Regions from separate parts of the Bradyrhizobium sp. USDA 4504 genome, predicted to be linked through region 3. Evidence: predicted binding sites of a transcription regulator. Region 3 holds the regulator's gene; each other region holds the start of a gene.
What was found. Region 3 encodes PhoB, which activates phosphate uptake and scavenging genes when phosphate is short. Its sites were predicted from a motif close to TGTCATNNANCTGTCAT; they were not measured.

Region 1: a site for PhoB is predicted at 4,294-4,310, ahead of ACVMB1_RS19305 (UDP-2,3-diacylglucosamine diphosphatase). Genes of this name have one in related genera too.
Region 2: a site for PhoB is predicted at 5,696-5,712, ahead of ugpB (sn-glycerol-3-phosphate ABC transporter substrate-binding protein UgpB). Genes of this name have one in related genera too.
Region 4: a site for PhoB is predicted at 3,203-3,219, ahead of ACVMB1_RS17425 (Orn/Lys/Arg family decarboxylase). Genes of this name have one in related genera too.

Annotation. Positions count from the first base shown of each region.
Region 1 covers NZ_JBSSGV010000001.1:4,109,983-4,117,532, reverse strand. The annotation lists gene ACVMB1_RS19335 (xanthine dehydrogenase family protein molybdopterin-binding subunit) at 1-495, shown strand, start outside; gene ACVMB1_RS19330 (c-type cytochrome) at 599-1,045, shown strand; gene ACVMB1_RS19325 (CHRD domain-containing protein) at 1,152-1,574, opposite strand; gene ACVMB1_RS19320 (c-type cytochrome) at 1,740-2,669, shown strand; gene ACVMB1_RS19315 (Lrp/AsnC ligand binding domain-containing protein) at 2,791-3,036, opposite strand; gene thiD (bifunctional hydroxymethylpyrimidine kinase/phosphomethylpyrimidine kinase) at 3,232-4,029, shown strand; gene ACVMB1_RS19305 (UDP-2,3-diacylglucosamine diphosphatase) at 4,334-5,146, shown strand; partial or broken gene ACVMB1_RS19300 (glycosyltransferase family 4 protein) at 5,143-6,232, shown strand; gene ACVMB1_RS19295 (threonine/serine dehydratase) at 6,289-7,278, shown strand; gene ACVMB1_RS19290 (hypothetical protein) at 7,416-7,550, opposite strand, start outside.
Region 2 covers NZ_JBSSGV010000001.1:7,329,507-7,337,056, forward strand. The annotation lists gene ACVMB1_RS34380 (DUF6665 family protein) at 12-359, shown strand; gene ACVMB1_RS34385 (BQ00720 family protein) at 439-708, opposite strand; gene ACVMB1_RS34390 (Hsp20 family protein) at 759-1,184, opposite strand; gene ACVMB1_RS34395 (sn-glycerol-3-phosphate import ATP-binding protein UgpC) at 1,355-2,437, opposite strand; gene ugpE (sn-glycerol-3-phosphate ABC transporter permease UgpE) at 2,437-3,285, opposite strand; gene ugpA (sn-glycerol-3-phosphate ABC transporter permease UgpA) at 3,285-4,166, opposite strand; gene ugpB (sn-glycerol-3-phosphate ABC transporter substrate-binding protein UgpB) at 4,324-5,640, opposite strand; gene ACVMB1_RS34415 (CaiB/BaiF CoA transferase family protein) at 5,931-7,136, opposite strand; gene ACVMB1_RS34420 (organic hydroperoxide resistance protein) at 7,326-7,550, opposite strand, start outside.
Region 3 covers NZ_JBSSGV010000001.1:6,465,027-6,472,576, reverse strand. The annotation lists gene pstS (phosphate ABC transporter substrate-binding protein PstS) at 1-244, shown strand, start outside; gene pstC (phosphate ABC transporter permease subunit PstC) at 474-1,463, shown strand; gene pstA (phosphate ABC transporter permease PstA) at 1,468-2,313, shown strand; gene pstB (phosphate ABC transporter ATP-binding protein PstB) at 2,310-3,128, shown strand; gene phoU (phosphate signaling complex protein PhoU) at 3,235-3,951, shown strand; gene phoB (phosphate regulon transcriptional regulator PhoB) at 4,097-4,807, shown strand; gene ACVMB1_RS30415 (GcrA family cell cycle regulator) at 5,048-5,560, opposite strand; gene ACVMB1_RS30410 (aspartate aminotransferase family protein) at 6,048-7,256, shown strand; gene argF (ornithine carbamoyltransferase) at 7,256-7,550, shown strand, end outside.
Region 4 covers NZ_JBSSGV010000001.1:3,730,850-3,738,399, forward strand. The annotation lists gene ACVMB1_RS17405 (adenylate/guanylate cyclase domain-containing protein) at 1-536, shown strand, start outside; gene ACVMB1_RS17410 (ester cyclase) at 565-951, opposite strand; gene ACVMB1_RS17415 (tetratricopeptide repeat protein) at 1,209-1,805, shown strand; gene ACVMB1_RS17420 (DJ-1/PfpI family protein) at 2,006-3,157, shown strand; gene ACVMB1_RS17425 (Orn/Lys/Arg family decarboxylase) at 3,264-5,621, shown strand; gene ACVMB1_RS17430 (GNAT family N-acetyltransferase) at 5,640-6,200, shown strand; gene ACVMB1_RS17435 (IS4 family transposase) at 6,421-7,524, opposite strand.

The DNA of each region.
Region 1 (7,550 bases), 2.4 Mb from region 3:
TTCGCCAGCGCCGACGGCACCTATCCGAACGGCACCCATCTCGCCGAGGTCGAGATCGATCCCTCAACCGGCATCATCAAGATCGTCAGCTACGTCATCGTCGACGATTTCGGCGTCACGCTCAATCCGCTGATGCTCGCCGGCCAGGTTCACGGCGGCGCGATGCAGGGCATCGGGCAGGCGCTGATGGAGCAGGCGGTGTACAGCCCGACGGACGGTCAGCTCGTCACCGGCACGTTCATGGACTATGCGTTGCCGCGCGCCTCCGACGGGCCGTCCTTCGTGTTCGAGACCCATAACGTGCCCTGCACGACCAACCCAATGGGCGTGAAGGGCGCGGGCGAGGCCGGCGCGATCGGCTCGTGCCCGGCGGTCGTCAACGCGATCGTCGAGGGTCTGCATCGTGAGTACAAGATCGACCACATCGACATGCCCGCCACGCCGGAACGGGTCTGGATCGCGATCCGCGAGGCGCAGCGCCGCCATAATCTCTGATAAATTGTCGCAGGCGGAATGAAGATTCCGCCTGCGGTGTTTTGCAAACCAGGCCGGCCGCAGATCGCGGACCGGGACAGAGCGGAATTGAGGGGTTTTGCCGATGAAGCGGATTGTCGTCGTTGCTGCGGTGCTGGCGTTCGGTGCCGGTGCAGTCGTTGCACAGCAGGATCAAGTCAAGAAGACCCAGGCCATGATGAAGGACAATGGCAAGAATGCGGGTGCGCTGTCGGCGATCATCAAGGGCGAAAAGCCCTACGACCAGGCGACCGTCAATGCCGCGCTGGCCCAGTTCGAGGATACCGCCAAGCAGCTTCCGACGCTGTTCCCCGAGAGCATGAAAGGCGTCAAGCTGGAAGGCGATTACGCCCCTTCGCCGAAAATCTGGGAAGACAAGGCGGGCTTCGCGCAGCAGTCCGCGAGCTTCGCGAAGGTCGTCACCGATGCCAAGGGCAAGATCAAGGACGTCGATACGCTGAAGGCCGAGCTGGGCGTGATCGGCAAGCAGTGCGGCGGCTGCCACGAGACCTATCGCGTCAAGAAGGGCTGATCGCCATTCCATCAACGAAAAGGGCGGACGCTTTAGGGCGTCCGCCCTTTTTTGTGTCGGCCGTTTCTTGTTGGCGTTGCGTCGCGAACGATTACTTCGTCACTTGTTATTTGGTCACCTGGCCGCGGATCTCGCCGCCCGGATTGGCCGCGGTGTGAACGTTGACATAGTACTTGCCGGCGAGCAGATCGGCGGCTTGCGCGTCGGTCAGCGTGGCGCTGCCTTCGACCGGGCTCGACGTCGCGTTCGGGATCGCGACTGCGACACCGGAATTCTTGCCGGCCTCGGCGGGGCCGTGGAAATGCGCGGCGGTGGCCGGACCCGACAGGCCGGAATAGGTCAGCTTCCAGCTCAGCTTCTTGCTGGCGGCATCGTAGTCGATGTCGGCGGTGCCGGTGGCGGCGCTGGTATTCGGCGGCACTTCGCTCTTGCTGTCCAGCTTCGCCGTGAACTTCTCGGCAAAGGCCGGACCGGCGAAGGCGATGGCGGCGCCGAGCGTCAGCGTGGCAAGCAAGGTCTTGTTCGACATGGTTCTCTCCCCTTTGACGTCACAGGATGGTTGCAATCTTCAAACAGCAGCTTTTCGGATTTATTCCCCAAATGTTCGTGGGTTCGGCAAATTTGATGCGAGCTTGTCCGACTGGTTGCCATCATACTGGTCCATGAACTGACGCGACCAATGACGGATCGGTGAATGCTGCGACGAATTTTCCTCCTGGCGATTCTGGCCGGCGTAATCGGCTTTGGCGTGTTCTGGTGGCTGACGATCCCCGCGACCGTTGCCGCCGACGCGCTGCCTGCCTATCAGCCTGACCTGGCCAACGGCCTCACAACGTTCAATGCCGGGGGATGTTCCTCCTGCCATGCCGTGCCGAAGCAGGACGACCGCACGAGGCTCGGCGGCGGGCTCGCGATCACCTCGCCGTTCGGTACCTTCTATGCGCCGAACATCTCGCCCGACCCGAACGACGGCATCGGCCGCTGGAGCGAGGCCGATTTCGTCACCGCGGTCATGAAGGGCACCTCGCCATCGGGCGCGCACTATTTCCCGGCGTTTCCGTATCCGTCCTATCAGCACGCTAGGGTCAGCGATGTGCGCGACCTGTTCGCCTATCTGAAGACCTTGCCGCCGGTCGCCGGCAAGGTGCGCGACCACGATTTGCCGTTTCCCTTCAACATCAGGCGCAATGTCGGGGTCTGGAAATTCCTGTTCATGAACGGCAAGCCGTTCATCGCGGATGCAAGCCGCTCGGCGCATTGGTACCGCGGCGCCTATCTCGTCAACAGCTTCGGCCATTGCGCCGAGTGCCACAGCCCGCGCAATGTCCTCGGCGGCATCGTCACCGCGCAGCGCTTCGCCGGTGGTCCGAATCCGGAGGGCGAAGGCTGGGTGCCCAACATCACGCCGAGGGGGATCTCGGACTGGAGTGTGAAGGATATCGCCTATTTCCTCGAGAGCGGCCAGACGCCGGACGGCGACTCGGCCGGTGGGTCGATGGTGCGCGTGATCCGCAACACCTCGCGACTGTCGTCGTCCGACCGCGACGCGATTGCCGAGTACATCAAGTCGCTGCCGCCGGTCGAGGGACCGCCGAAGCCGGTCAAGAAGGAGAAGGAATTGTAAAGCGGGATGGGTTTGGTTGAACCGGCTCGCCGCGGTTTCGGTTCACCTCTCCCAAGGGAGAGGTGAACTTTCGACGCCGTTCAAGCTCGACCTAATCTCATCATGCTCTCGCGGGCGCGTCCTACTTCGCGCCGAACGCCTTGAAGGTGATGATCGTGAGGGTGTCCTGGATGCCCGGGATCACCTGAACCTTCTCGTTGATGAAATGGCCGATGTCGGTGTCGTGGTCGACGTAGAACTTGACCAGGAGGTCGTAGTTGCCCGCGGTGGAATAGATCTCGGACGCAATCTCAGCCTCCGCCAGTGCGTTGGCGACGGTGTAGGACTGGCCGAGCTTGCATTTGATCTGGACGAAGAAAGGAACCATCAAAGTCGTCTCCGGGGATTTCCGCGACTATAGGCCCAAAACGGGCGGCCAAGGCAAGGGGGCGAGGCAGGGGGTCAAGGTGAGGCCAACTTGCGGTAAAGTCAGGCGAACTTGCTGCCGATCGGCGGCCGGGCTAGGACAGGCCATGGTCTTGTTCGTGATGGTCTCATTCGTATCAACCGCCGGTGCTGCAAGATGACGCCTGTCGCGCTCACCATTGCCGGCTCGGACTCCTCGGGCGGGGCGGGCATCCAGGCCGACCTCAAGAGCTTTGCCGCGCTCGGGGTCTATGGCGCCTCCGCGATCACGGCGCTGACCGCGCAGAACACCACGGGGGTCAGCGGCATCCATCCGGTGCCCGCGTCATTCGTCACCGCCCAGATCGATGCGGTGTTCTCCGACCTCGAGGTCGGCGCGGTCAAGATCGGCATGGTGGCACAGGCCGACACGATCGCTGTGATCGCCGATGGGCTGAGGCGCTGGGCGCCGCGCCATGTCGTGCTCGATCCGGTGATGGTCGCAACCTCCGGTGATCGGCTGCTTGCCGCCGAGGCGGTCGATGCGCTGAAGGTCCTGCTGTTTCCGCTGGCCTCGCTGATCACGCCGAACCTGCCGGAAGCGGCGGCGCTCTTGAACGAGCCGGTTGCCTCAAGCGAGGCCGACGTCGAGCGACAAGGCAAGCGATTGCTGGCAATGGGATGTCGCGCGGTGCTGGTCAAGGGCGGCCATGGGCACGGCGCCGAGAGCATCGACTATCTGATCGACGCCGAGCACAGCATCGCGCTGGCTGCGCCGCGGATTGCGACCGCCAATACGCATGGCACCGGCTGCTCGCTGTCCTCGGCAATCGCAGCAGGGCTCGCGAGGGGCGAGAGCATGGAGACCTCCGTGCGCAACGCCAAGGCCTGGATCACGCAGGCGATCGCCGAAGCCGATCGCTTCGCCGTCGGCCACGGCCATGGGCCGGTGCATCACTTCCACAAGTACTACTGAAGCTTCGTAGCTCTGTAGCCCGGATGAAGCGCAGCGAAATCCGGGAAAGCGCCAACCGCTGAAACGGTCCCCCGGATTGCGCTGCGCTTCATCCGGGCTACGCACCGCGCGTTGTTCCATCGCGCTGTGCAGGCAACACAACGCCTCTTCCCCACAGCCGCGACCGCCGATGTCGCCAGATTGTCGCACGCTGCTGTTATCCGCAGAGAAGCGGCGTACTGCTGATTCTCGTTAACTGTTTGTGGGGCCTTGGGTCGCGGGGATCGTCATCGCCTTGTCACAGGAATCTGTTAGGTGCACAGGCATGGGAAGTGACTCCTTGAGTGAAGAAAGTCCCGAGCGGCACTTTCGCACTTTGTTTATCTCCGATGTCCATCTCGGAGCCCGCGGTTCGCAAGCCGACCGCCTCCTCGACTTCCTCCGTTCTCACGATGCCGACACGATCTACCTCGTTGGTGATATCGTCGACGGCTGGGCGCTGAAGTCGAACTGGTACTGGCCGCAGACCCATAATGATTTCGTGCAGAAGATGCTGCGCAAGGCGCGCAAGGGCGCCAAGGTGATCTACGTCCCGGGCAACCACGACGAGTTCCTGCGCAAATACTACGGCACGCATTTCGGCGGCATCGACGTGGTGGAGAACACCGTTCACACCGGCGCCGACGGCAAGCGCTACCTCGTGATCCACGGCGACATTTTCGATCTCGTGGTGCAGAACGCGCGCTGGCTCGCCCATCTCGGCGACAAGGCCTACGATTTCGCGATCCAGATGAATCGCTTCGTCAACTTCTTCCGCAAGATGTTCGGCGTGCCGTACTGGTCGCTGTCGCAATGGGCCAAGCTGAAGGTCAAGAAGGCGGTGAACTATATCGGCGCGTTCGAGGCGACGCTCGCCGGCGAGGCGCGGCGCCACGGCTGCGACGGCGTGATCTGCGGCCACATCCACTATGCGACGATTCATGACGAGCACGGCATCCGCTACATGAATTGCGGCGACTGGGTGGAGAGCTGCACCGCGCTCGCCGAGCACGAGGACGGCCATTTCGAGATCATCACCTGGACCGACCCGGTGCGCCGGATCGCGCCGGTTCCGCGAGTGACGGCACGCGCTGCATGACGCATATCTTGGTCGCGACCGATGCGTGGCATCCCCAGGTCAACGGGGTTGTCCGCACGCTGACCATGATGGCACAGGCGGCGAAATCGCTCGGCGTCGAGGTGAGCTTCCTGACGCCGGACGAGTTCCGCACCTTCGATGCCGAGCTATCGCGATCTCCGGCTGGCGCTGCCCTACCGGGCCAAGGTCGCAAGTCTGATCGAGGCGGCGAGGCCCGACAGCATCCATATCGCGACCGAGGGCCCGATCGGGCTTGCGGTGCGCCGCTATTGCCGCAAGCGCGGCCTGCCGTTCACGACGAGCTTCCATACCCGCTTCCCCGAATACGTCTCGGCGCGGACGCCTGTCCCGGAAGCCTGGGTGTGGCGCGCATTGCGCTGGTTCCACCGGCCGAGCCGGGCGGTGATGGCGGCGACCCCGGCGCTGGCGGCCGAGTTGCGTCAGCGCGGCTTCCGCAACGTGGTGCTGTGGTCGCGCGGCGTCGATACCTCACTGTTCCATCCGCGCGACGTCGATCTCTGCCTGCCGCAGCCGGTCTATCTCAGCGTCGGCCGGGTGGCGATGGAGAAGAATCTCGCGGCCTTCCTCGATCTCGATCTGCCGGGAACCAAGGTCGTGGTCGGCGACGGCCCGGCGCGGGCGGCGCTGGAGCGGAAATATCCGGACGCCGTGTTCCTCGGTGCTCGTCATGGGGAAGAATTGGCTGAGATCTACGCCGCGGCCGATGTGTTCGTTTTCCCGAGCCGTACCGATACGTTTGGTCTGGTGCTGCTTGAAGCATTGGCGAGCGGCCTGCCGGTTGCCGCTTTTCCGGTCACCGGTCCCCGCGACGTGATCGGCGCGGCGCCGGTCGGCGTGCTCGACGAAGATCTGCGCCATGCCTGCCTGGGGGCGCTCAGCATCCCGCGGCAGGCCTGCGTCGACTTTGCCGCGCTCCACACCTGGCAGGCGTCGGCCCGGGTGTTCATCGATCGCTGCATGAACGTCCGCCCCGCGCCGCCGGACGGCGAGGGGGAGGCGCTCGAATTCGGTGCCGAAGAGCACCATTTTGTGGCGCTGCCGGCGACCCAGCCGACCTCACGCTAGTCAGGTCACGCTAAAGCGTCTTGCCCGCCAGCCCGGCGCCGCGATACAAATCGCGAATGACGGACACCGTTCTCAATCCACCCGTCGCTGCCGCGGACATCGATGCCGCCGCGAGGGTGGTCGCGCCGTTCGCGGTGCGCACGCCGCTCCTGACCTTCCCGGTTCTCAACGAACGCGTCGGCAGCAAGGTTTTCCTCAAGCCCGAAATGCTGCAGCGGACCGGATCGTTCAAGTTTCGCGGCGCTTTCAACAAGCTCGCCTCGATCCCGCAGGACAAGCGGAGCGGCGGCGTCGTCGCGTTCTCCTCGGGCAACCACGCCCAGGGCGTCGCCGCGGCGGCCAAGATCCTCAACATGCAGGCGACCATCGTGATGCCCGCGGACTCGCCGATCACCAAGCGCGAGCGCACCAAATCCTATGGCGCCGAAGTCGTGCTCTACGACCGCGATCGCGACGACCGCGAGGCGATCGCCAACGGCATTGCCGGCAAGCGCGGCGCGACCTTGGTGCGCCCCTACGACGATCCCTTCGTGATCGCGGGCCAGGGCACCGCCGGCCGCGAGATCGCCGAGGACATGGCTGCGCTCGGACTGACGCCCGACATCGTGGTCGCGCCAGCTTCGGGTGGCGGATTGATCGCGGGCGTTGCGACCGCGGTGAAGGCGAAATATCCGCAGGCCCAGGTGATCGTCGCCGAGCCCGCGGGCTATGACGATCATGCCCTTTCGCTCAAGGTCGGCCATCGCGAGGCGCATGCGGTTGCGCCGCGCACCATCTGCGATGCGCTGATGGCGATGATGCCGGGCGAACTGACCTTCGCCATCAACAGCAAGCTGCTCGCGAATGGCGTCAGCGCCTCCGACGACGAGGTCGGCGCCGCCGTCGCCTTTGCCTACCGCGAGCTCAAGCTCGTGGTCGAGCCCGGCGGCGCGGTCGGACTCGCGGCGCTGCTCGCCGGGCGGATCGATGCCAAGGGCAAGAACGTCGTCATCGTGCTGTCGGGCGGCAATGTCGACGCCGACCTGTTCGCGAAACTGGTTGCCTGACACCGGGTTAGGCACAGATGCTGCCGCGGTACATGAGCTGGCTCACGTTGCGTGCGCGGTCCATGGGACATGAATGCTTCGCGCCAGTCGTCGTGCGCGGGTCAAGCCCGGCAATGACAGGATATGAACAGTCGAGGTTACGAGAAGAACGCGATCTTCTCGGCCTGGCTCATGCGTCGGATTGGCGCGAGCGGGTCGTTGGCCGCAACAGTCGGCCTTTTCAGCAGGCCGCTGGCGATGATGGTCGAGCCAAGTGAGATCTCCGCTGCGGG
Region 2 (7,550 bases), 860 kb from region 3:
AGGGATGACTGATGTCCCGCGATTTTCGCCTTGATCGCGTTCCCGTCGACGTTCTCGCTTACGAGCTCGCCGAAGAGAGGGCGAGTGCGCTCGGCCGCATGGGCCGCGCGCTGGAACAGGCACTCGCCAGGCTGCGCGAGTTCGATGCCGCCCATCCGCGCGCTGAAACATCGACGTCAACACAACAGGCACGGCGCCTCCTGGTGCGGGAGGCCGGCCATGCGCTCTGGATGTTCGTGGTGCAGCGGGAAGCCTGCGGGCTGCGCAACAACCGCATGCTGATGCGCGACTACAACGTGCCCGGCGAGGTGCAGCTCAGCATGGGCCCGATGCTCGCCACGTCGACCTCATCGCCATAAAAAATGCGCAGGCCCCCTCGGTGACGAAGCAGGCCCGCGCATTGAATTCGCGGATGCTGAATTCAGCCGTAGATTTGCGTCAGTGGACGCTGACGGCCTGCAGCTCGTTGCTCCACGCATTTGCGACCGCGGCTTCGCGGCTGTCGGTCAGCATGATCGGCGTGCCGTCGGCGGCGTGCAGTGCGAACAGCTTGAGGCCCGGCGCGATCTTCGGCGCTTGCGGAAAGAGATCCGGCACGTCCTCGGAGCGGACCTGCTTCACGTAGGCGATATGACCTTCGCCCAGATGGGCCAGCGCTTCCGGCGTGACGCTCTCGGATTCGATGGTGGTGGTACTCAGTTCACTCATGGTCTCGACTCCTCAGTCAGATAAGCGGTCGAGTCCGCTCGTTGTTTCTATTATTCGTGCTCATTGATAGCGATTGTCTTAATGACCCGTTCAGGTTCCGGCCTGGCCAGGTCGATCGACAACAACCCGTTCTTCAGATCCGCGCCCAGCACATGCATCCCCTCCGCCAGCACGAAGGTGCGCTGGAAGTGGCGCGCGGCGATGCCGCGATGGATGTATTGCCGGGCCTTGTCGTCCTGCTGGCGGCCGCGGATGACGAGCTGATTTTCCTCAATAGTTACATCGAGTTGGTCGCGGGTGAAGCCCGCCACCGCCAGCGTGATGCGCAGCCGCTCAGGCTGCCCGTTGGTACGGTCGCACCGCTCGATGTTGTACGGAGGATAGCCGTCGGCGCCCTTCACGACGCGGTCGAGCGCACGCTCGATCTCGTCGAATCCCAGAAGGAACGGACTGGACAACGATGGAACACGAGACATTACAAAGTCCTCTCGAAGCGACTTTGAGGGGCCCTTGCGGCGCCCCATGCAACCGGCGGGCCGTCTGGCCTCCGGTCAGTGAGGGATATGGGGGCGATCTGGATAGCGTTCAAGCAGCCCCGAAACCAGCCTAAACGCCCGCAACATGGGGGTAAATTCTTCCCGATCGGTTACTCCCCGACGCGCTTGCGGCCATCGGCGGTAAAGAGATGCAGCTTGTCGCGGGGGGCGACGGCCCGGATCCGCTCGCCGATGGCGGGACCCGAGACGCCGGGAACCCGGACGATCACCTCACCGGGCGGCAGCTCGCCCGGATTGGCGGCAACGCCCTGCTCCTCGCGCTGGCGGCTGCCGTAGACGAAGGTCTCGGCGCCGACATGCTCGATCGCCTCGACCGTAAGGCCAAGCGCGACGCCGCCGGATGCGGTCTCGCTCGAGATCACGAAATCCTCCGGCCGGATCCCGACAATGCCGGCGCCGTCGGCGCCCGTGATCTGGGACTTCAGCTCGTCCGCGCGCAGCGGCATCAGGTTCATCGGCGGGGCGCCGATGAAGGAGGCGACGAAGGTGGTCGCCGGCTTCTGGTAGATGTCCAGCGGATTACCGATCTGCTCGACCTGGCCGCCGTTCATGACGACGAGGATGTCGGCGAGCGTCATCGCCTCGAGCTGGTCGTGGGTGACGTAGATCGATGTGGTGTTGAGCCGGCGCTGCAGCTTGCGGATCTCGACCCGCATCGCGATGCGCAACTTGGCGTCGAGGTTCGACAGCGGCTCGTCGAACAGGAACACTTTTGGCTGGCGCACGATGGCGCGGCCCATCGCGACGCGCTGGCGCTGGCCGCCGGAAAGCTGGCGCGGCTTGCGCTCCAGCATCGGCGAGAGCTCGAGGACGCGCGCGGCTTCCTCGACGCGGGTCTTGATCTCGGCCTCGGCCATGCCGCGGTTGCGCAGGCCGTAGGCCATGTTGTTGTAGACGCTCATATGCGGATAGAGCGCGTAGTTCTGGAACACCATCGCGATGTCGCGATCAGCAGGCTCGACCTGGTTCACGACGCGGCCGCCGATGTCGATCTCGCCGCCGGTGATGGTCTCGAGCCCCGCGACCATGCGGAGCAGCGTGGACTTGCCGCAGCCGGATGGGCCGACCAGCACGCAGAACTGGCCGTCGCCGACGTCGACATCGACACCCTTGATGGCCTCGAAGCCGCCGGGATAGGTCTTGCGGACGCTGCGCAGCGTGACGTTAGCCATTACTTTTCCGTCTCCACCAATCCGCGCACGAACAGTTTCTGCATCACGACGACGACGAACACCGGCGGCAGCATCGCGAGCAACGCGGTCGCCATCACGATCGGCCATTCGGTCAGCGCGTCCGTCGTCGTGATCATCTTGCGGATGCCGACCTGGATGGTCTGCATGTCGTCGCGCGTGGTGATCAACAGCGGCCAGAGGTACTGATTCCAGCCGAGGATGAAGAGGATCACGAACAGCGCGGCCATGTTGGTGCGCGACAGCGGCAGCAGCGTATCCCAGAAGAAGCGGAACGGGCCTGCGCCGTCGATCCGCGAAGCCTCCAGCAATTCATCCGGCACGGTCATGAAGAACTGGCGGAACAGCAGCGTCGCGGTGGCCGACGCAATCAGCGGCAGCGACAGGCCGGCATAGCTGTCGAGCAGATGCAGATCGGCGACGATCTTGTAGGTCGGATAGATGCGTACCTCGACCGGCAGCATCAACGTGATGAAGATGATCCAGAAGATCGCCATCCGGAACGGAAACCGGAAATACACGATCGCGTAGGCCGAGATGATCGAGATCGCGATTTTGCCGACCGCGATCAAGAGCGCCATGACCAGCGAGTTCAGCATCATGTGGAGCACCGGCTCGCGGGTCGAGCCGCTCGTGCCGACAAACAGCGTCTGGTAGTAGGTCTGGAGGAAATGGCCGCCGGGCAGCAGCGACATCTGGCCGTTGGCGATCACGGCATTGTCCTGGGTCGAGGCGACCAGCGCGAGATAGACCGGGAAGGCGACGATCGCGATCCCGATCCACAGGATGGCGTGAGCCAGATAGCGCTGGAAGCCTTCCTCCTCGACCATCAGTAGGTCACCTTGCGTTCGACGAAGCGGAACTGGATCGCCGTCAGCATGACGACGATGACCATCAGGATGACCGACTGCGCCGCCGACGAGCCGAGATTGCCGCCGAGCAGGCCGTCCGTATAGACCTTGTAAACCAGCGTCTCGGTCGCCTTGCCGGGACCGCCGCGGGTCATGGTGTCGATGATGCCGAAAGTGTCGAAGAAGGCGTAGACGATGTTGATGACCAAGAGGAAGAAGATGGTCGGCGACAGCAGCGGGAAGATCACGGTCCAGAACCGCCGCATCGGCCGGGCGCCGTCGATCGCGGCGGCCTCGATCACGCTTTTCGGGATGCTCTGCAGCCCGGCGAGGAAGAACAGGAAATTGTAGGAGATCTGCTTCCAGGCCGCGGCGAGGATGATCAGGGCCGCCGCCTGGTCGCCGTCGAGCAGCGGATTCCAGTCGATGCCCATGGCGCGCAGATAGCGCGACAGCACGCCGAGCGAGGGGTGCAGCATGAACACCCAGAGTACGCCGACCACCGGCGGGGCCACCGCATAGGGCCAGATCAGCAGCGTGCGATACAGCGTCGAGCCGCGCAGCGGCCTGTCAGCCATCACCGCGAGCAGCAGCGCGAAGGACAGCGATGAGACCGCGATCGCGAACGAGAACACGAAGGTTCGGACGATCGCCTCGAAATAGGCCGGCTCCTTGAACAGCTCGAGATAGTTCTCGAACCAGACGAAGCTGGTGGAGAGACCGAAGGCGTCCTGCAGCAGGAAGGACTGGATCACCGCCTGCAGGGCCGGCCAGTAGAAAAAGATCAGGACGATCGCGAGTTGCGGGGCAACCAGCGCGTAAGGCAACAGCTTTGATTGGAAAATCGCTTGCTTTTGCATGGGCTCGGAAGAAGGGCAGGCCGCGGATGCGGCCCGCCGGTTGATCGCCCTAAAGCGCGATGAGATGAGGTTGGATCGTCATCGCGCCTTAGCTTGTCGTCTGGGCATGGTGGAAAACCGCTTCGCGCTTGTCCGGTTCATGCCCGAAGGCATCATGTCAGCGGACGGCGGTCTTTTCAAACTGCCGCAGCATCTGGTTGCCGCGCTCGACGGCGGCGTCCAGCGCCTGCTTGGCGGTCTTCTTGCCGGCCAGCGCCTGCTCGATCTCCTCCGACCACATGTCGCGCAGCTGCACCATGTTGCCGAGGCGCAGACCGCGGGAATTCGCGGTCGGCTCCTTGTTGGTGAGCTCGAGCAGCGGGGTCTCGAGATAGGGCTGGTCCTTGTAGAAGCCTTCTTCCTTGGCCTTGGCGTAGGCGGCCTTGGTGATCGGCAGATAACCCGAGGCCTTGTGGATCCAGACCTGGCGGTCGGTGTCCGAGAGGAAGGTCAGGAACTTGGCCACGCCCTTGTATTCCTCTGCCGACTTGCCGCCCATCACCCAGAGCGAGGCGCCGCCGATGATCGAGTTCTGCGGCGCGCCCTTGGCGTCGGGATAATACGGCATCGGCGCCGCGGTGAAGTTGAACTTGGCCTGCGCCTTGACGTTGCCGAAGAACGCCGACGAGGTCAGGTAGATCGGGCATTCGCCCGAGGTGAAGCGGCCTTCGCCGGTGTTGGTGCGGCCGGCATAGTCGTAGGTCTTGTCCTTCTGCAGCTCGACGAGGCTCTCGAGATGCTTGACCTGCAGCGGGCCGTTGAATTCGAGCACGGTGTCGAAGCCGTCGAGGCCGTTGGCCTTGCTGGCGAGCGGCACATTGTGCCAGGCCGAGAGCTGTTCGAGATTGACCCAGGTGACCCACGAGCCGGAGAAGCCGCAGGTGTTATAGCCGGCTGCCTTCAGCTTCTTGGCGTCGTCGAACACTTGCGGCCAGGTCTTGGGAATCTCCGCGATGTTGGCCTTCTTCAGCGCATCGAGATTGATCCACATCACCGTCGACGACGAGTTGAAGGGGAACGACAGCATCTCGCCCTTGGAGGTCGAGTAGTAGCCGGTGATCGCGGGCAGATAGACGCCCGGATCGAACTTCTCGCCGGCGTCGGCCATCAGCTTGTAGACCGGTTTGACGGCGCCGGTGGCGGCCATCATCGTCGCGGTGCCGACCTCGAACACCTGCATGATATGCGGCGCGTTGCCGGCGCGGAACGCGGCGATGCCGGCGTTCATGGTGTCGGCGTAGCCGCCCTTGTAGGTCGGGATCACCTTGTAGTCGGATTGCGAGGCGTTGAAGTCGTTGGCCAGCTTGACGATGACGTCGTTGTTGGCGCCGGTCATCGCGTGCCACCACTGGATCTCGGTCACCGCGAACGCGGGCGACGCGAATGCAAGCGCGGCAGCGGCTGCCGCGGCAGCGCCTAGTCGTCGAAAGAACATCAAAACCCCTCCCAATTGGAACATCATCTTTCGTTGCGCGCGTTATCAGCGCCGGATGACGTTCAAATGACCGTATAAACGAAAGTCATGGTAGGGGGGAAGCCGAAGCGAAGGGAAGCGGTAAAAAAGGCGAAGACCGCAGCCGGCTCCGTGCGGTGCAGCGCCAAACGCGACGTTGCACCGCAGTGTTGATGCGTCGGCCGGTTCGATACGGGCCGACGCTCCAGCTTTGTCCTGACGCGAACCGGTGCGCATCCCGCATCGCGTGCGGGACAGGCTCGAAAACGCCTTTAGCGCTTGCGCTGGGGACCGCAGACCACGCCCTTCTCAACCAGGCCGTTGATCTCGTCCTTCGAGTAGCCGAACTCGCCGAGCACTTCCGCGGCGTGCTGGCTGAACTTCGGCGGCGTCCGGCGCAGGTTCGGCTTGGTGCGTTCGAGGCGGATCGGCGAGGCGACGCCCTTGTACCAATCCTTCTCGATGACGTCGCCGCGATGAATGGTGTGCGGGTTGGTCAGCGCCTGGTCGATCTTCTGCACCGGGCCAGCCGGCAGGCCGGCGGCGAGCAGCCGGTTGCACAGCGGCTCGGCCTCGTGCTGGCTGAACACCGCGGCCAGCTCGACGCGGAGCGCATCGCGGTTGGCGATGCGGTCCTTGTTGCGGGCAAAGCGCGGGTCGGTGCCGAGCTCGGGCTTGCCGATCTCCTTGGCGAGCTTGCGGAAGGTTCCGTCATTGCCGACGCCGATGAAGATGTTGTCGGTCTTGGTCGGGAAGATCGCGTACGGCACGAGGTTGGGATGCTCGTTGCCGGTGAGCGACGGCGGCTTGCCGTGCATGAAGTAGTTCGCGGTGTGCGGATGCATGATCGCGAGCCCGGTCTCGTACAGCGTCGTCTCGATGAACTGGCCGAGCCCCGAGCGCTGCCGCTCCGACAGCGCCATCAGGATGCCGATCGTGGCGTAGAGCCCGGTGGTGATGTCGACCAGCGGCACGCCGATCCGCATCGGGCCGCTCTCCGGCGAGCCGGTCGCCGCGATCATGCCGGTCATCGCCTGGATGATCGCGTCATAGCCGGGATTGCCGCCGCGCGGGCCGTCGGCGCCGAAGCCGGAGATCCGGCAATGCACGAGGCGCGGAAATTTCGCGCGCAGCACGTCGTTGCCGATGCCCCATTTGTCGAGCGTGCCGGGCTTGAAATTCTCGATCAGCACGTCGGCGGTCTCGAGCATCTTCATCAGCACCGCGCGTCCGCCCTCGGAAGCGAGGTCGAGGCCGATCGAGCGCTTGTTGCGGTTGATGCCGACGAAATAGGCCGCGTCTTCTTCGTGGAAGGGAGGACCCCAGTCTCGCACCTCGTCGCCGGCGGGCGGCTCGACCTTGATCACGTCGGCGCCGTGGTCGGCGAGAATCTGGGTGCAATACGGACCGCCGAGCACGCGCGTCAGATCGATCACGCGCAGGCCGGTCATCGCGCCCGTAGCCGCTGGGGTATTCATGGAAGCAACCTTCGCTCAGTTGGGATCAGATAACGAGGGTCCCAGAGCTAACGGTCTTCAGCCGGGGCAGCAATGCTTCCGTCGGCGCAGGCCCATGCAGCAGGCGGCGCATGCGTTCGCCAAGCGAACCAGCCGCTGAAAGAGCAATGGTCCGCCACGTGTTGCGGCGGACCATTGCGTGATGTGGAATTAGACGACGCTCAGCTTGACGTCGACATTGCCACGGGTCGCGTTGGAATAGGGGCACACATGGTGGGCCTTCTCGACCAGCGCTTCGGCATCGTTGCGCGCAAGGCCGGGCAGCGACACCGCGAGCTCGACGGCGAGGCCGAAGCCGCCTTCCGAGCGCGGGCCGATGCCGACCGTCGAGGTCACCGAGGCGTCGGCGGGAACCTTGGGGCCGCCCTGCGAGGC
Region 3 (7,550 bases):
TCCCGGCTACTACGTGATCCTGACCGACCAGCCGGGCGAAGCCTCCTGGCCGATCACCGCGGCGACCTTCATCCTGATGCACAAGGACTCGACCGACAAGGCGGCCTCGCAGGAAGCGCTCAAGTTCTTCAAGTACGCCTTCGAGAAGGGCGACAAGGCGGCCGAAGAGCTCGACTACATCCCGATGCCGGACTCGGTCGTCAAGCTGATCGAGAAGACCTGGTCGTCGGACATCAAGAGCTAAGTCCGACGCTGCGACAGGGCCTGTGCCGACTCGATCGCGGCACAGGTCGAGCGACCAAGACCCGGTCTCCATCACTGCGGCAACAAGCGCGGGATCGAGGCCGGGGTTCGCGCCTCAAGGGGCGTGGCTGGAACGACGGCGCCCGGCCAAATGCGTCAGTGAAGATCGCTTCGGGGCGTAGCGGTTTGCGTGGCTTTTGCATACTAAAGAGGGGATTGGCGTGGCAGACATGGCTGTTCAGAGCGATGTGATGGAAGCCGCGGGACCTTACGATCGCGCCAAGGCCCTCAGCGCCTTCAAGCTCGGTGACCTCACCTTCTATTGGATCACCCGCATCTCGGCGATTTCGGTTCTGTTGATCCTCGGCGGCATCATCCTGTCGCTGATCGTCGGCGCCTGGCCGGCGATGAAGGAATACGGCATCGCCTTCCTCTGGACGCAGCGCTGGGCACCCTCGGCCGATCCGCCGGTGCTCGGCGCGCTCGGCCCGATCTACGGCACCCTGATCACCTCGGTCATCGCGATGCTGATCGCCATTCCGGTCGGCATCGGCATCGCCGTGTTCCTCACCGAGCTCTGCCCGCAAATGCTGCGCCGCCCGATCGGCATCGCGATCGAGCTGCTCGCCGGCATCCCCTCGATCATCTACGGCATGTGGGGCTTCTTCGTGCTCGGCCCGTTCCTGGCCAACACGTTCCAGCCCTTCATGATCCGGATCTTCGAGGGCGTCCCGGTGCTGGGCGCGGTGTTCGCAGGCCCGCCGTCCTATCTCAGCCTGTTCAACGCCGCGCTGATCCTTGCGATCATGGTGCTGCCCTTCATCACCGCGATCTCGGTCGACGTGTTCAAGACCGTGCCGCCGGTGCTGAAAGAGGCCGCCTACGGCATGGGCTGCACCACCTGGGAAGTCGTCCGCAGCGTCGTGATCCCCTACACCCGCGTCGGCGTGATCGGCGGCATCATGCTGGCGCTCGGCCGCGCCCTCGGCGAGACCATGGCGGTGACCTTCATCATCGGCAACTCGTTCCGGATCTCGTCGTCGATCTTCGCGCCGGGCACCACGATCTCGGCGGCGATCGCCAGCGAATTCGCCGAGAGCGACGGCCTGCACCAGTCCGGCCTGATCCTGCTCGGCCTGCTGTTGTTCGTGCTGACCTTCTTCGTGCTCGCCGGCGCGCGGCTGATGCTGATGCGGCTTGAAAAGAAGGCGGGGAAGTAACGCCATGAACCCGATCTACAAATCCCGCCGCCGCAGCGACATCGTCATCCGCGCACTCTGTGTCGGCGCGGCGCTGTTCGGCGTTACCTGGCTGGCGCTGATCCTGATCACGCTGCTCTATAACGGCCTTGCCGGCCTCAGCGTGCAGCTGTTCACCCAGAACACGCCGCCGCCCGGCTCGACCGAAGGCGGCTTGCTCAACGCCATCGTCGGCTCGGTCATCATGACCGTGATCGGCGTCGGCATCGGCGCGCCGCTTGGCCTGTTCGCCGGCACCTACCTCGCCGAATACGGCAAGCACGACAAGCTGACCTCGGTGATCCGCTTCATCAACGACATCCTGCTCAGCGCGCCCTCGATCATCATCGGCCTGTTCATCTATGGTGCGGTGGTGGTGCCGATGCGCGGCTTCTCGGCGATCGCAGGCAGCCTTGCGCTCGCGGTGATCGTGATCCCGGTCGTGCTGCGCACCACCGAGGACATGCTGCTCTTGGTGCCCAATCCGCTGCGCGAGGCCGCCTCCGCGCTCGGCCTGCCGCGTTCGCTGGTGATCAAGCGGATCGCTTATCGTGCCGCGCGATCGGGTCTGATCACCGGTGTGCTGCTGGCGACCGCCCGCGTCGCCGGCGAGACCGCGCCGCTGCTGTTCACCGCGCTGTCGAACCAGTTCTTCAGCCTGGATCTGACCAAGACGATGGCCAACCTGCCAGTGACCATCAACAACTTCGTGCAGAGCCCCTACGCCTACTGGAAAGAGCTGGCGTGGAGCGGCGCGCTGCTCATCACATTCACCGTGCTCGCGTTGAATATCGGCGCGCGTATCCTTGGTGCCGAAAGGGCCGCAAAATGACCGAGCTTTCCGTCTCCACGACTGCCGCAGGCCACATTCCCCAGGTTCCGCTGCCGGAAGCGCCGCCGAAAGTCACGGTGCGCAACCTCAACTTCTATTACGGCGAGCACCACGCGCTGAAGAACATCAACCTGGCGCTCGGCACCAACCGCGTCACGGCGTTCATCGGCCCGTCCGGCTGCGGCAAGTCGACCCTGCTGCGCATTTTCAACCGGATGTACGACCTGTATCCGGGTCAGCGCGCGGTCGGCCAGCTGATGCTGGACCAGACCAACATTCTCGACCCCAAGCTCGACCTCAACTTGCTGCGCGCGCGGGTCGGCATGGTGTTCCAGAAGCCGACGCCGTTCCCGATGACGATCTACGAGAACATCGCCTTCGGCATCCGCCTCTATGAGAAGATCTCGAAGTCCGAGATGGACGACCGGGTCGAGAAGGCGCTGCGCGGCGGCGCGCTGTGGAACGAGGTCAAGGACAAGCTGAACGCCTCCGGCCTGTCGCTCTCCGGCGGCCAGCAGCAGCGCCTGTGCATCGCGCGCACCGTGGCGGTGCGTCCCGAGGTGATCCTGTTCGACGAGCCGTGCTCGGCGCTCGACCCGATCTCGACCGCCAAGGTCGAGGAGCTGATCCAGGAGCTCTCCGAGGACTACACGATCGCGATCGTCACCCACAACATGCAGCAGGCGGCGCGCGTCTCCGATAAGACCGCCTTCATGTATCTCGGCGAGCTGATCGAGTTCGACGACACCAACAAGATATTCACCTCACCGAGCGATCGGCGCACCCAGGACTACATCACCGGCCGGTTCGGTTGACCGGCGCATGATCCGGAAAAGTGGAAACCGGTTTTCCGATCAGGTCATGCTAAAATTCAGGACACGAAACCATGATCCCCGGGATCATGGTTGAGGGAGACAAGCGATGGCTTCTGAACATACCGCCAAGGCATTCGACAGCGACCTGCAGGAGTTGACTCGCCTGGTCGCCGAGATGGGCGGCCTGGTCGAACGGATGATTACCGAGTCGGTCGACGCGCTGATCCGTCGCGACGTCGCGCTCGGCAAGCGCGTGGTCGCCGCCGACATCGAGATCGACAATCTGCAGCGCAACATCGAAGAGCGGGCGGTGCTGACGATCGCCCGCCGCCAGCCGATGGCGATCGATCTGCGTGAGATCGTCAGCGCGATGCGCGTCGCCACCGACCTCGAGCGGATCGGCGACCTCGCCAAGAACATGGGCAAGCGCGTCGCGGCGCTGGAGAGCGATTTCCAGCCGCTGAAGCTGATCCGCGGCCTCGAGCACATGACCGACCTCGTGCTGTCGCAGGTCAAGTCGGTGCTCGACGCCTATGCCGCGCACGACCTGCCGGCGGCGATGAACGTCTGGAAGGGCGACGAGGAGGTCGATGCGATCTGCACCTCGCTGTTCCGCGAACTGCTCACCTACATGATGGAAGATCCGCGCAACATCTCGTTCTGCATCCATCTGATGTTCTGCGCCAAGAACATCGAGCGGATCGGCGATCACGCCACCAATATCGCCGAGACCGTGTTCTACATGATCGAGGGCCAGCAGATCACCGACAAGCGCCCGAAGGGCGACATGACCACTTTTGCCACCACGGTGCCGGGCAACTGAGGCATGATCGGCAAGCACGGAACCGGCAAGAGCGAAACTGGATGATCCTCGCGACAAATCGTTTCCGCGGGGACTATGCTCAAGGAAGTAAGCGTTTCGGTTTGCGTCTGGGCAACGGATCACCACAGAGAAAGAACTTAAACCGATGAGCGCACGCATTCTGGTAGTCGAAGACGAGGAAGCGCTGACGACGCTGTTGCGCTACAATCTCGATGCGGAAGGCTACGATGTCGAGACGGTGGGGCGCGGCGACGATGCGGATACAAGGCTGAAGGAGCGCGTTCCCGACCTCGTGGTGCTGGACTGGATGCTGCCGGGCCTGTCCGGCATCGAACTGTGCCGCCGCCTGCGGGCGCGGCCCGAGACCAAGCAGCTTCCGATCATCATGCTGACCGCGCGCGGCGAGGAAAGCGAGCGCGTGCGCGGGCTTGCCACCGGCGCGGACGATTACATCGTCAAGCCGTTCTCGGTGCCGGAGCTGCTGGCGCGGGTGAAGGGCCTGTTGCGCCGCGCCAGCCCGGAGCGGCTTGCGACCGTGCTGACCTACGGCGACATCGAGCTCGACCGCGAGAAGCGCCGCGTGGCGCGCTCGGGCCGTCCGATCGATCTCGGGCCGACCGAGTATCGCCTGCTCGAATTCTTCCTTGAGCATCCCGGCCGCGTGTTCAGCCGCGAGCAATTGCTCGACAGCGTCTGGGGCCGCGACATCTACATCGATGAGCGCACCGTCGACGTGCATATCGGCCGCCTGCGCAAGCTGCTCAATCCGGGCCGCGAGCAGGATCCGATCCGCACTGTGCGCGGCGCCGGCTACGCGCTCGACGACCGCTTTGCCAAGGCCGAGCCGCAGCCGTAACGGCCATGCGGCATTCATAAACCGCAACACGGCGTCGTCCCGGCGAAACCCGGGACCCATACGCTGCGGCCAGCGCAATCGGCACGCGGCCAGACGGCTTTCTAACAACACCCATTCGTGGTTATGGGTCCCGGCCTGCGCCGGGACGACGCTGGTGATATAGCCGGGCTGGGTCACACAAAAAAATCCCCGCTTTCGCGGGGATTTGTCTTTGAGGTCTTCCGTCGTTTTCCCGAGTGCTCACTTGATCTGCGGTTTCGCCGACGGCCGGCGGCGATCGGCGGCGGGCTGGTAGGCGACGCGCGAGTGATGCGCGCAATAGGGCAGGCCGCCGAGCGCTTTGCCGCCGCAGAAGAAGAATTCCGGGCTCGAGGGATCGCCGACCGGCCAGTGACAGGTGGCCTCGTTGAGCTCGAGCAGCGACAGCCGCTGGCTCATCGGCACCACATTGTCGTAGGAGATCGGATCGGGCTCCATCTCGGCCTCGAAGGCGTGCGCCAGCGCGGTGTTGCCGCGCGAGACCGGGCGCGCCACCCGCATCATGTGCTGGGCGGGGCGGGCCTTGCGCTGCCGCGGCGCGGCCGTGGAGGGTGCCTTGGCGCGGCCGGAGAGGCCGAGCCGATGCACTTTGCCGATCACGGCGTTTCGCGTCACATTGCCAAGTTCCGCCGCGATCTGGCTGGCCGACAGGCCGGACTCCCAGAGCTTCTTCAGCTGCTCGACGCGATCGTCGGACCAGGTCAATACAGTCATCGCATTCTTCCCTTCGCGTAGCGCCGGCCAATCATTGGAGCGGCGCTGCGAGCCAATCTGGACAAATATCCCTGCGGCCAGAATCCCTTAGCCCTCGCCGGGCACGGTGTTGCGCCCGAACGTTTACGCGAGACACAAAGGCTACTTAGAGGGTCCAGTACCGCCGCACGAGATGTCGTACCCGACAGGCCAAACGCTACAATATGGCGTGACTCTGGCGCAAGAGTCCGCGGTCGTGCGTCCACATGTTCCCACACAGTTAAGCATCGCGATGAGGCTTTTCCACCGCACCGGAATGCTCCGGATTGCGCTCGTTTCGCATTGCAGGAAGGCCACTTCGTGGCGATTGACACTTACCGACCGCAGCATAGAATGCCCGCCACGTGCCGCCCGCAAAGGCGGCCGTTTTGTTTTCCGAAGCTGGCCGTTGCTGCGCTGGCGTCAAGGCGCGCGGCAATTGTCGGCTTAAAAACCGTCAGTGATCGTCATGACCAACGCTGCCACGTCGCATCTGCTCCCCGTCTTCGCCAGGGTCGATCTCGGTTTCGAGCGCGGTGAGGGCGCCTGGCTGATCGCAACCAACGGCGACCGCTATCTCGATTTCACCTCGGGCGTCGCGGTCAACGCGCTCGGGCACGCGCATCCGCATCTCGTCAAGGCGCTGCAGGAACAGGCGACCAAGCTCTGGCACATGTCGAACCTGTTCAAGAGCCCGGACGGCGAGGTGCTTGCCGCGCGGCTGTGCGAGCAGAGCTTTGCCGACTTCGTGTTCTTCTGCAATTCCGGCGCGGAAGCGATGGAGGGCGTGATCAAGCTGGTCCGCCACTATCACTTCTCCAAGGGCCATGGCGAGCGCTACCGCATCATCACCTTCGAGGGCGCCTTCCACGGCCGCACGCTGGGCACGCTGGCGGCGACCGGCTCGGCGAAATATCTCGAGGGCTTCGGCCCGCCGATGGACGGCTTCGACCAGGTGCCGCATGGCGACATCGACGCGGTGAAGAAGGCGATCGGTCCGCACACCGCCGGCATCCTGATCGAGCCGGTGCAGGGCGAGGGCGGCGTGCGCTCGGCGCCACAGGCGTTCTTCAAGGCACTGCGCGCGCTGTGCGACGAGCACGGCCTGCTGCTCGCCTTCGACGAGGTGCAGACCGGCATGGGCCGAACCGGCGAGCTGTTCGCCTACAAGCGCACCGGCGTCACGCCGGACGTGATGTCGCTGGCCAAGGCGCTCGGGGGCGGTTTCCCGATCGGCGCGGTGCTGGCGACCGCGCAGGCCGCGGCCGGCATGGCGCCCGGCTCGCACGGCTCGACCTTCGGCGGCAATCCGCTCGCGGTCGCCGCCGCCAATGCCGTGCTCGACGTCATGCTGAAACCCGGCTTCTTCGAGCATGTGCAGAAGATGTCGCTGCTGCTCAAGCAGAAGCTCGCCTCCGTCGTCGACCGCTATCCCGGCGTGCTGTCGGAGGTACGCGGCGAGGGGCTGTTGATCGGCGTCAAGGCCGTGGTGCCGTCGGGCGACCTGATCGCAGCGCTGCGCAGCGAGAAGCTGCTCACCGTCGGCGCAGGCGACAATGTGGTGCGGTTCCTGGCGCCGCTGATCGTGACCGAGTCCGAGATCGACCAGTCGATCACCGCGCTCGAGCGCGCCTGCGCGACATTGTCGGTGGCGCAGCCGAAGAAGGCGGCTGGATAATGAGCAAGCCGGTCCGTCACTTCCTCGATATCAACGAGCTGCCGCTCGGCGAACTGCGCAACATGCTGTCCGCCGGAGCCGCCATGAAGGCGAAGCTGAAGGCGCATGAGAAGGGCAGGAAGCCGCTCGAAGGCAAGACGCTGGCGATGATCTTCGAGCGCCCGTCGACCCGCACAAGGGTGTCGTTCGACGTGGGCATGCGCCAGCTCGGCGGTGAATCCATCATGCTGACCGGCGCCGAGATGCAGCTCGGCCGCGGCGAGACCATCGCCGACACCGCGCGCGTGCTGTCGC
Region 4 (7,550 bases), 2.7 Mb from region 3:
AGGATCTGCCGGAACTGCTCGGCGTCCGCGTGATTCCGGCCGATTGCGACATCCGGATCGGGATCGCCACCGGCGAGGCCCTGGTCGGCAGCATCGGCTCCGAGTTCATGATGAGCTACACCGTGCTCGGCGACACCGTGAACCTCGCCTCGCGGCTGGAAGGCGCCAACAAGTTCTACGGCAGCCGCAGCCTGATCTCGGAGGCCACCGCCGCGGCCTGCGCCGCAACCATCGAGCTGCGCGAGATCGACCGCCTCGTGGTGATGGGGCAGACCCAGCCGGTCGCGGTGTTCGAGATCCTCGGCAAGAAGGACGAACTGACGCCGGCGCAGACCGAGTTGCGGCAGCGTTACGCGGATGGTCTCGCCGCCTATCGCGAGCGCCGCTGGGATGACGCCGAGCAAGCCTTCGCCGCGGCGCTGGCGGCGGCGCCCGGCGACGGCCCGTCGATCGCCATGAAGGCGCGCGTCGCAGCGTTCAGGCAAGATCCGCCGGCGGCCGATTGGGACGGCGCCTGGCATCCGGAGCGGAAGTAGCGGCGTCACGCTCATCCAGGCTCCGCCGCTACAGCTGGGCCTCGATCGCAACCTTGTCGATCACCGACCAGACCTGCACGATCTTCCCGTCGCGGAATTCATAGAACACGTTTTCGGCAAACGAGACGCGCTTGCCGTTGACGCCGAGACCGAGGAACGCGCCCTTCGGCGAACAGTCGAACGCCAGCCGGCTCGCGACGTTGGACGCATCCGACACCAGCAGAACGATGTTGAAGCGAAGGTCCGGGATGTCGCGAAAGTCCCCTTCCAGCATCGCGCGATAGCCGGATAACCCGAGCCGCCGGCCGTTGTGGCACACATCCTCGTCAACGAACTGACCGAGTTGCGGCCAGTCCTGGCGATTCAAACAGGCAATGTAGTTCCGGTAGATCTCGGCGAGGTCCGTTTTCATCATCGATCGTCCTCCTTGCCGCGGGTCCAGATGGCCATTGAGCATCTGAGTGCGATTCTAACACCGATGTCAGTTTCGACTCCGATGTCCGATGGCGCGAACGAAACACTCAGCCAGCGTGCACGTGAAAGCGCGACGTCCCGAAGAGACAGTGCGATTGCCGCTTCGGCAAACAATTTCTCAAACCGCGCGGAATGTCTCGCGCGATCGGGAGTTAGTGCTTCAGGTCAATAACTGTCCTTGTCAAATCGGAGGCGTACATGATCAAGTCACCGATGATGCTTGCGGCATTCCTGACAGCGCCGATCATTCTGTTCCCACCGCAGACCGCCGTCGCGGCTGGCGGAGGTGGCGGCGGTGGTGGTGGTGGCGACCCATACGGGTCGAGCTACGGCACTCCCGCGCCGTCCTATCCCCAGCAGAAGGACAGAAAGACCACGCACAAGGTCAAGAAGCCCTTCAAGCAGTCCGGCTTCGAAGACCCGGCGTTCCGCGACGGCTATCGCGCAGCCTATGCGACAATCTACGAACGCAACGACTACGCCGCCGCGATCGATCAGTTGCACGCACTCGGCCGCGATGATCAGCCGAACGTCGCGAACCTGATTGGCTACTCCTATCGCAAGCTCGGCGACTACAAGCAATCGCAGGTCTGGTACGAACGTGCGCTCAAGGCCGATCCGAACCACGTCCTGACGTGGAACTACTACGGCCTGTGGCAGATCGAACAGGGAAACCGCGACCAGGCGCAGTATCATCTGCAGCGGATCGCCGAGATCTGTGGCACCGAATGCGAAGAGTATCGGACGCTGGCGGCGGCACTGGAAAAGCCGCCGGGTACGAACCTCGTCTACTGAGCGCGTCGCGTAGCCCGCATGAGCGGAGCGACATGCGGGGAAGGACCGCCCCGGATGTCGCTGTCGCTTGTCCGGGCTATGCCTGTGAGCCGCGTTGTTCGCGTGTCCGTTTTTGCGGGAATTTCGCCGTTTTGGTCGACGTGACCAGCGAGTAGCTTGCGTGCCGGGCGACGCACGCGGATATTCTGAGATCGATCATCATGACCTGGCGGCTTCTCGCGTGGAGCGGCATCGCCGTTGCCGCGCTGGTTCCAATCATCGGCGGCATCTGGCTCTTCACCCTGCCCGCCGCATCGGCGTTCCGCGTTCCGCCGCCGATCGCGACGCAAGAGCACGACGCGATGCTCGCGGCGCTGAAGCCGCCGAAGCGGTCGCGCCCGCTGATCGCGATACCCGGCATCAACGACATGACCGAGACCACCGACTATCTGATGCCCTACGGCATCCTCAAGCGCGCCGATGTTGCCGATGTCGTCACGCTGGCGACGGGACCCGGTCCAGTCGCGCTGTTCCCGGTGCTGAAGGTCGAGCCTGATGCGACCATCGCCGCATTCGATGCCGCACATGGCGACGGCGCCGACTACGTTATCGTGCCGGCGATGAGCCGCGACGACGATCCGGCGGTCATGCAATGGGTCCGGCAGCAGGCGGAGAAAGGCGCCGTGATCGTCGCCGTCTGCGCCGGCGCCAAGGTGCTCGCCTCGACCGGCCTGCTCGACGGCAGGCGCGCCACCACGCACTGGTTTTACCTGAAGAACTGGCGCAGCAAACATCCTGAGATCCGCTATGTCGCCGACCGCCGCATCGTGGTCGACCACGGCGTCGCGACGACGACCGGGATTTCGGCCTCGATGCCGATGTCGCTGACCCTGATCGAGGCGATCGCCGGCCGTACCAGGGCTGAGGCCGTCGCGCGCGAGATCGGCCTGCCCGGCTGGGACGCGCGGCATGACAGCAACGCCTTCAAGTTCACGCGTCCCTTCGCGCTGACCGCCATCCGGAACACGCTGGCGTTCTGGAACCGGGAACAGCTCGGCCTCGCGCTTGCCCCCGGCGTCGACGAGGTCTCGCTGGCGCTGGTCGCCGACAGCTGGTCGCGCACCTACCGCTCGCATGCCGTGACCTTCGCCGCGACCGACGACGTCGTCACGACCCGCAACGGCCTGCGCGTCTATCCGCAAGTCGTGGCGCCGGATTGGTCCGCAGATCGTCTGCTGCCCGCGGTCGGCACCGCGCCGCCCGCGCAGGCGCTCGACCGGGCGCTTGCCGGGATCGAGACACGCTATGGCCGTGATACGGCCGATTTCGTCGTCGCGCAGCTCGAATATCCACGGGCTGACGCCGTGCAGTGAGGGATTGCGTCCCCAACAACGTATTCGATCCCCCATCCGCCCCATTGTCATCTGCCTGTCATGAATTGTGCCGACACGTCAGCGCCGGACCAGTTCGGGGACACGCATGGACTATTTCAAACGCTTCAACTTCCTGTTCGCTGCGCCGGTGTTCGAGGCCGACGACCTCGAGGGCATCCGCTTCAACCAGATCATCGCCGAGATCGAGCGCTCCGGCTTCGAGGTGGTTCGCGCCCGCAAGCTGGAGGATGCCGAGATCGCGGTGCAGACCGACGCCGCGATCGGCTGCATGGTGGTCGATTGGGGCAAGAAGGGACTTGAGGGCAAGACCGCGGCGCTGATCAACCTGATGCGCCGGCGCGGCCTCGACTTCCCGATCATCCTGTTGATCCGGCGCAAGCGGTTCGAGGACCTGCCGGTCGAGGTGCTCGATTTCATCGACGGCTACGTGTTCCTGTCCGAGGAAACCCCGCCCTTCATCGCCAAGAACCTGATCTCCAGGCTGAAGCAATATGCCGAGAATTTGAAGACGCCGTTCTTCGGCGCCCTGGTCGACTATGCCGAGGAAGGCAACCAGCTCTGGACCTGCCCGGGCCACAATGGCGGCGTGTTCTACAGCCGCAGCCCAATCGGACGGGTGTTCGTCGAACACCTTGGCGAAGCGGTGTTCCGCGACGACCTCGACAATTCCGTGCTCGACCTCGGCGACCTCCTCACCCACGAAGGGCCGGCGCTGCGGGCGCAGAAGGAGGCGGCCCGGATCTTCGGCGCTGAAAAGACGTATTTCGTGCTCAACGGCACCTCGACCTCCAACAAGGTCGCGCTCGGCTCGCTGGTCACCGACGGCGACCTCGTGCTGTTCGACCGCAACAACCACAAGGCCGCGCATCACGGCGCGCTTTTGATCGGCGGCGGCATCCCGGTCTACGTGCCGACGGTGCGCAACGCCTGGGGCCTGATCGGGCCGATGCGCTGGGACCTGCTCGACGAGGGCACGCTGCGCGACCACATCCGCAAGCACCCGCTGGTCAAGGACGAGAACGCCTGGAAGAAGGAGCGTCCGTTCCGGGTCGCCGTGGTCGAGCAGTGTACCTATGACGGCACCATCCACTCGGCCGAGATGATCCTCAAGCGGATCGGCCATCTCTGCGACTACATCCTGTTCGACGAGGCCTGGGCCGGCTTCATGAAATTCCACCCGATCTATGCCGGCCGCTTCGCCATGGGACTGTCCGATCTCGGCCCCGAGGCGCCCGGCATCATTGCGACCCAATCGACCCACAAGCAGCTCGCGAGCTTCTCGCAGGCCTCGCAGATCCACATCCGCGACCGCCACATCAAGGGCCAGAAGCGCCGGGTCGAGCATCGCCGCTTCAACGAAAGCTTCATGCAGCACGCCTCGACGTCGCCGTTCTACCCGCTGTTCGCCTCGCTCGATGTCGGCGCGCAGATGATGAAGGGCCGCTCCGGCGAAGTCTTGTGGGACGACACGATCCGGCTCGGCATCGAGCTGCGCAAGAAGATCCGCGCCGTGAAGCGCGAGTTCGAGGAGAAGGAGACGCGCCCCGAGCGGCGCTGGTTCTTCGAGCCGTTCGTGCCGGATCGCGTGAAGATCCCCGACGTCGCGCGCGAGAACGGCGTGCACAATGTCGCCTGGGAGACGATCTCGACCGATCAGCTCGCGACCAATCCGTCCTACTGGCAGCTCAGTCCCGGCGAGACCTGGCACGGCTTTCCCGAGCTGACCGCGGGCTTCGCGATGACCGACCCGAACAAGCTCACATTGCTGACGCCGGGCTTCGATCACGCCACCGGCGCCTATGCCGATCACGGCATCCCCGCGCCGGTGGTGGCGCAATATCTGCGCGAGAACCAGATCGTCGCCGAGAAGAACGACCTCAACTCGCTGCTGTTCCTGCTGACGCCCGGCGTCGAGGCCAGCAAGGCCGGCACACTGGTGTCGGGGCTCGTCGCCTTCAAGAAGCTGCACGACGACAACGCGCTGATCGAGGACGTCATCCCCGAATTCTTCCGCCGTCGCCCGCAACGCTACACCGGGGTGCGGCTGCGCGACCTCTGCGGCGACATGCACCGCTTCTTCCGCGACGGCGGCGTCAGCACGCTGCAGGCCAGGCAATTCCTGCCCGAGCACCTGCCCGAGATCGCGATGTCGCCGCGCCAGGCCGCACAATATCTCATCCGCAACGATGTCGACTATCTGCCGATCGACCAGATCTTCGGCCGCGTCGCCGCGACGCCGTTCGTGGTCTACCCGCCCGGCATCGCCACCATCGTGCCCGGCGAGCGGCTGTCGGAACGCAGCAAGCCAATGATCGATTACCTGAAGATGTTCGAGGCGAGCTTCAATGCGTTCCCGGGCTTCGAGGTCGAGGTCCAGGGCATCTACAAGGAGATCGACGACTCCGGCCGTGTCCGCTTCTACACCTATGTCGTGTCCGAATAGGCGAACGGACGCAACACAATGGAGAATGATCACAAGATCACCGTCCGTCCTTCCCGCGACAGCGACGTCGACGCCATGCTGTCGATCTACCGCCAACATATCCGCCGCGGCGTCGAGGAAAGCGTCGACGACAGCGGCACGCCGGAGCCCGACGATCTGCGCGACCGCCGCAAGAATCTGCGCAACACCCGCCTGCCCCACCTCGTCGCAATCTGTGACGGCGAGGTGGTTGGCTATGCCTATGTCGTGCTGTTCCGCAAGCGTCCGGCCTACCGCTACACGGTGAAGCATTCGATCTATGTGCATCACCGCTTCACCGGCCAGCGCGTCGGCGGCCGGCTGCTGCAGGAGCTGATCGACACCTGCGCCGCCGCCGGCTTCCGCCAGATGATCGGCTACATCGACAGCGACAACGCCGCCTCGCTCGCGCTGCACGACCGCTTCGGCTTCGCCCGCGTCGGGCATTTGCCCGGTGTCGCCTATCGGTATGGCCGCTGGTCCGACACCGTGATGGTGCAGCGCTCCCTCGCCGCCGGCGCCACCGCCCCACCGCCCCCCGCGCCGCTGTCGCGACGGTGATGGGCACGACACTTTCCATTCGTCGTCCCGGCGAAGGCCCATAGGCGCTAAGATAGTTTGATCATAGTCTGATAGTGGCGCTTATGTCTGGGTGGCTCGCGTAGATGTCGCCGGAGAGCGTGACTGGCTCTGCAGAGTAGAGCGATTGCGGGCTGTGGAATGATCGCTTGCCGTAGCGAAGCGACGAGCTGGCGCAGCAGACGCCACGTCACTGGGTGGGTCAGGCGGCGTCGGCCAAGCGGGGAGAGTCTTCGAGTTCGTCGACGAGCGGCTCGAGCAATAGAATGATCAGCAGATGAGCGAGGATATGGGGTCTGGCGGACCGCTCGTCGGTTCCGGGAGGTCCCTTCAGGCCAATCAGGCTTTTCAGCCGCTTGAAGCCGAGCTCAATGCGCCATCGCAGCCGATAGAGGGCGAGGATATCTGCAGTCGTGAAGTCCTCTGGCCTGAGTGAGGTCACCAGGATCACCCAATCTGCGGCGTCAAGTGTTTGCCTGGAGAGCTGATGACCTCCCTTTTGTGCAGTCCGGCGCGCCTTGCGTCGCGCAGCCGCAGCAGCTTGCGCCGGCTTCTTCGCGGCAACCAGACGCACTGCGAGCGGCGGCGCACCTGACTTGCGCTTTATCCAAATCGGCCGATCGATCAGGCCACGCGCCGAGGCGTTGCGCAGTTCGGCAGTGAGGTCAACAAGATTACCTTCGGCATCGAGCCAGCGCGCGCTCTTCCAGCCGGCCCGGATCACGAAGTCCGCATCGGCATCGACGAGATGCGCCATGCGCTCCGGTTGCAGATAGGCGCGATCGGCAAGACGGATCTCACCGGCAACCGCCGGTATCCGATCCAGCGTCTCGCCCGCTCGCTGATCGGTCAGTTCGAAGTGACCAAAGCGCTCCTGCGGAAGATCGAACGCGCTATGGATACGCCACACTGCGTTCTTGTTCCTGCCGCTCGTCCCAGCCTTGGGGACCGTCGTGGCGTCAACAATACGGATCAGACGACCGCGGCTCGCCTTCGGCGCCGCGGCGGCAAGCGCCTGCTCGACCAAGATTGCCAGCCAATCTCCGCACTGACGTAAGCGATACAACAGAGCCACGTTGGAGATATCGACAAGCCCAACCGACGTGGCCCATGCCGCCGTCAACCGCAGCCCTTTCTCACCAAGGCAATAAGCCAAGATCAGGCGCAGCAAGTCGACCGCATTGCTGATCTCCCGCGGACGGACAAACGCCTTCGTCTTGCGCGCGCTAATGTTCAGAGCCTCGGCTCCGCCAAGTCGGGCGACAACGCGCGCCCAATCTTTGTTCACAAGCGATTCGTGTGCCATTCCATCTTGGAATCACAAGCGAATCC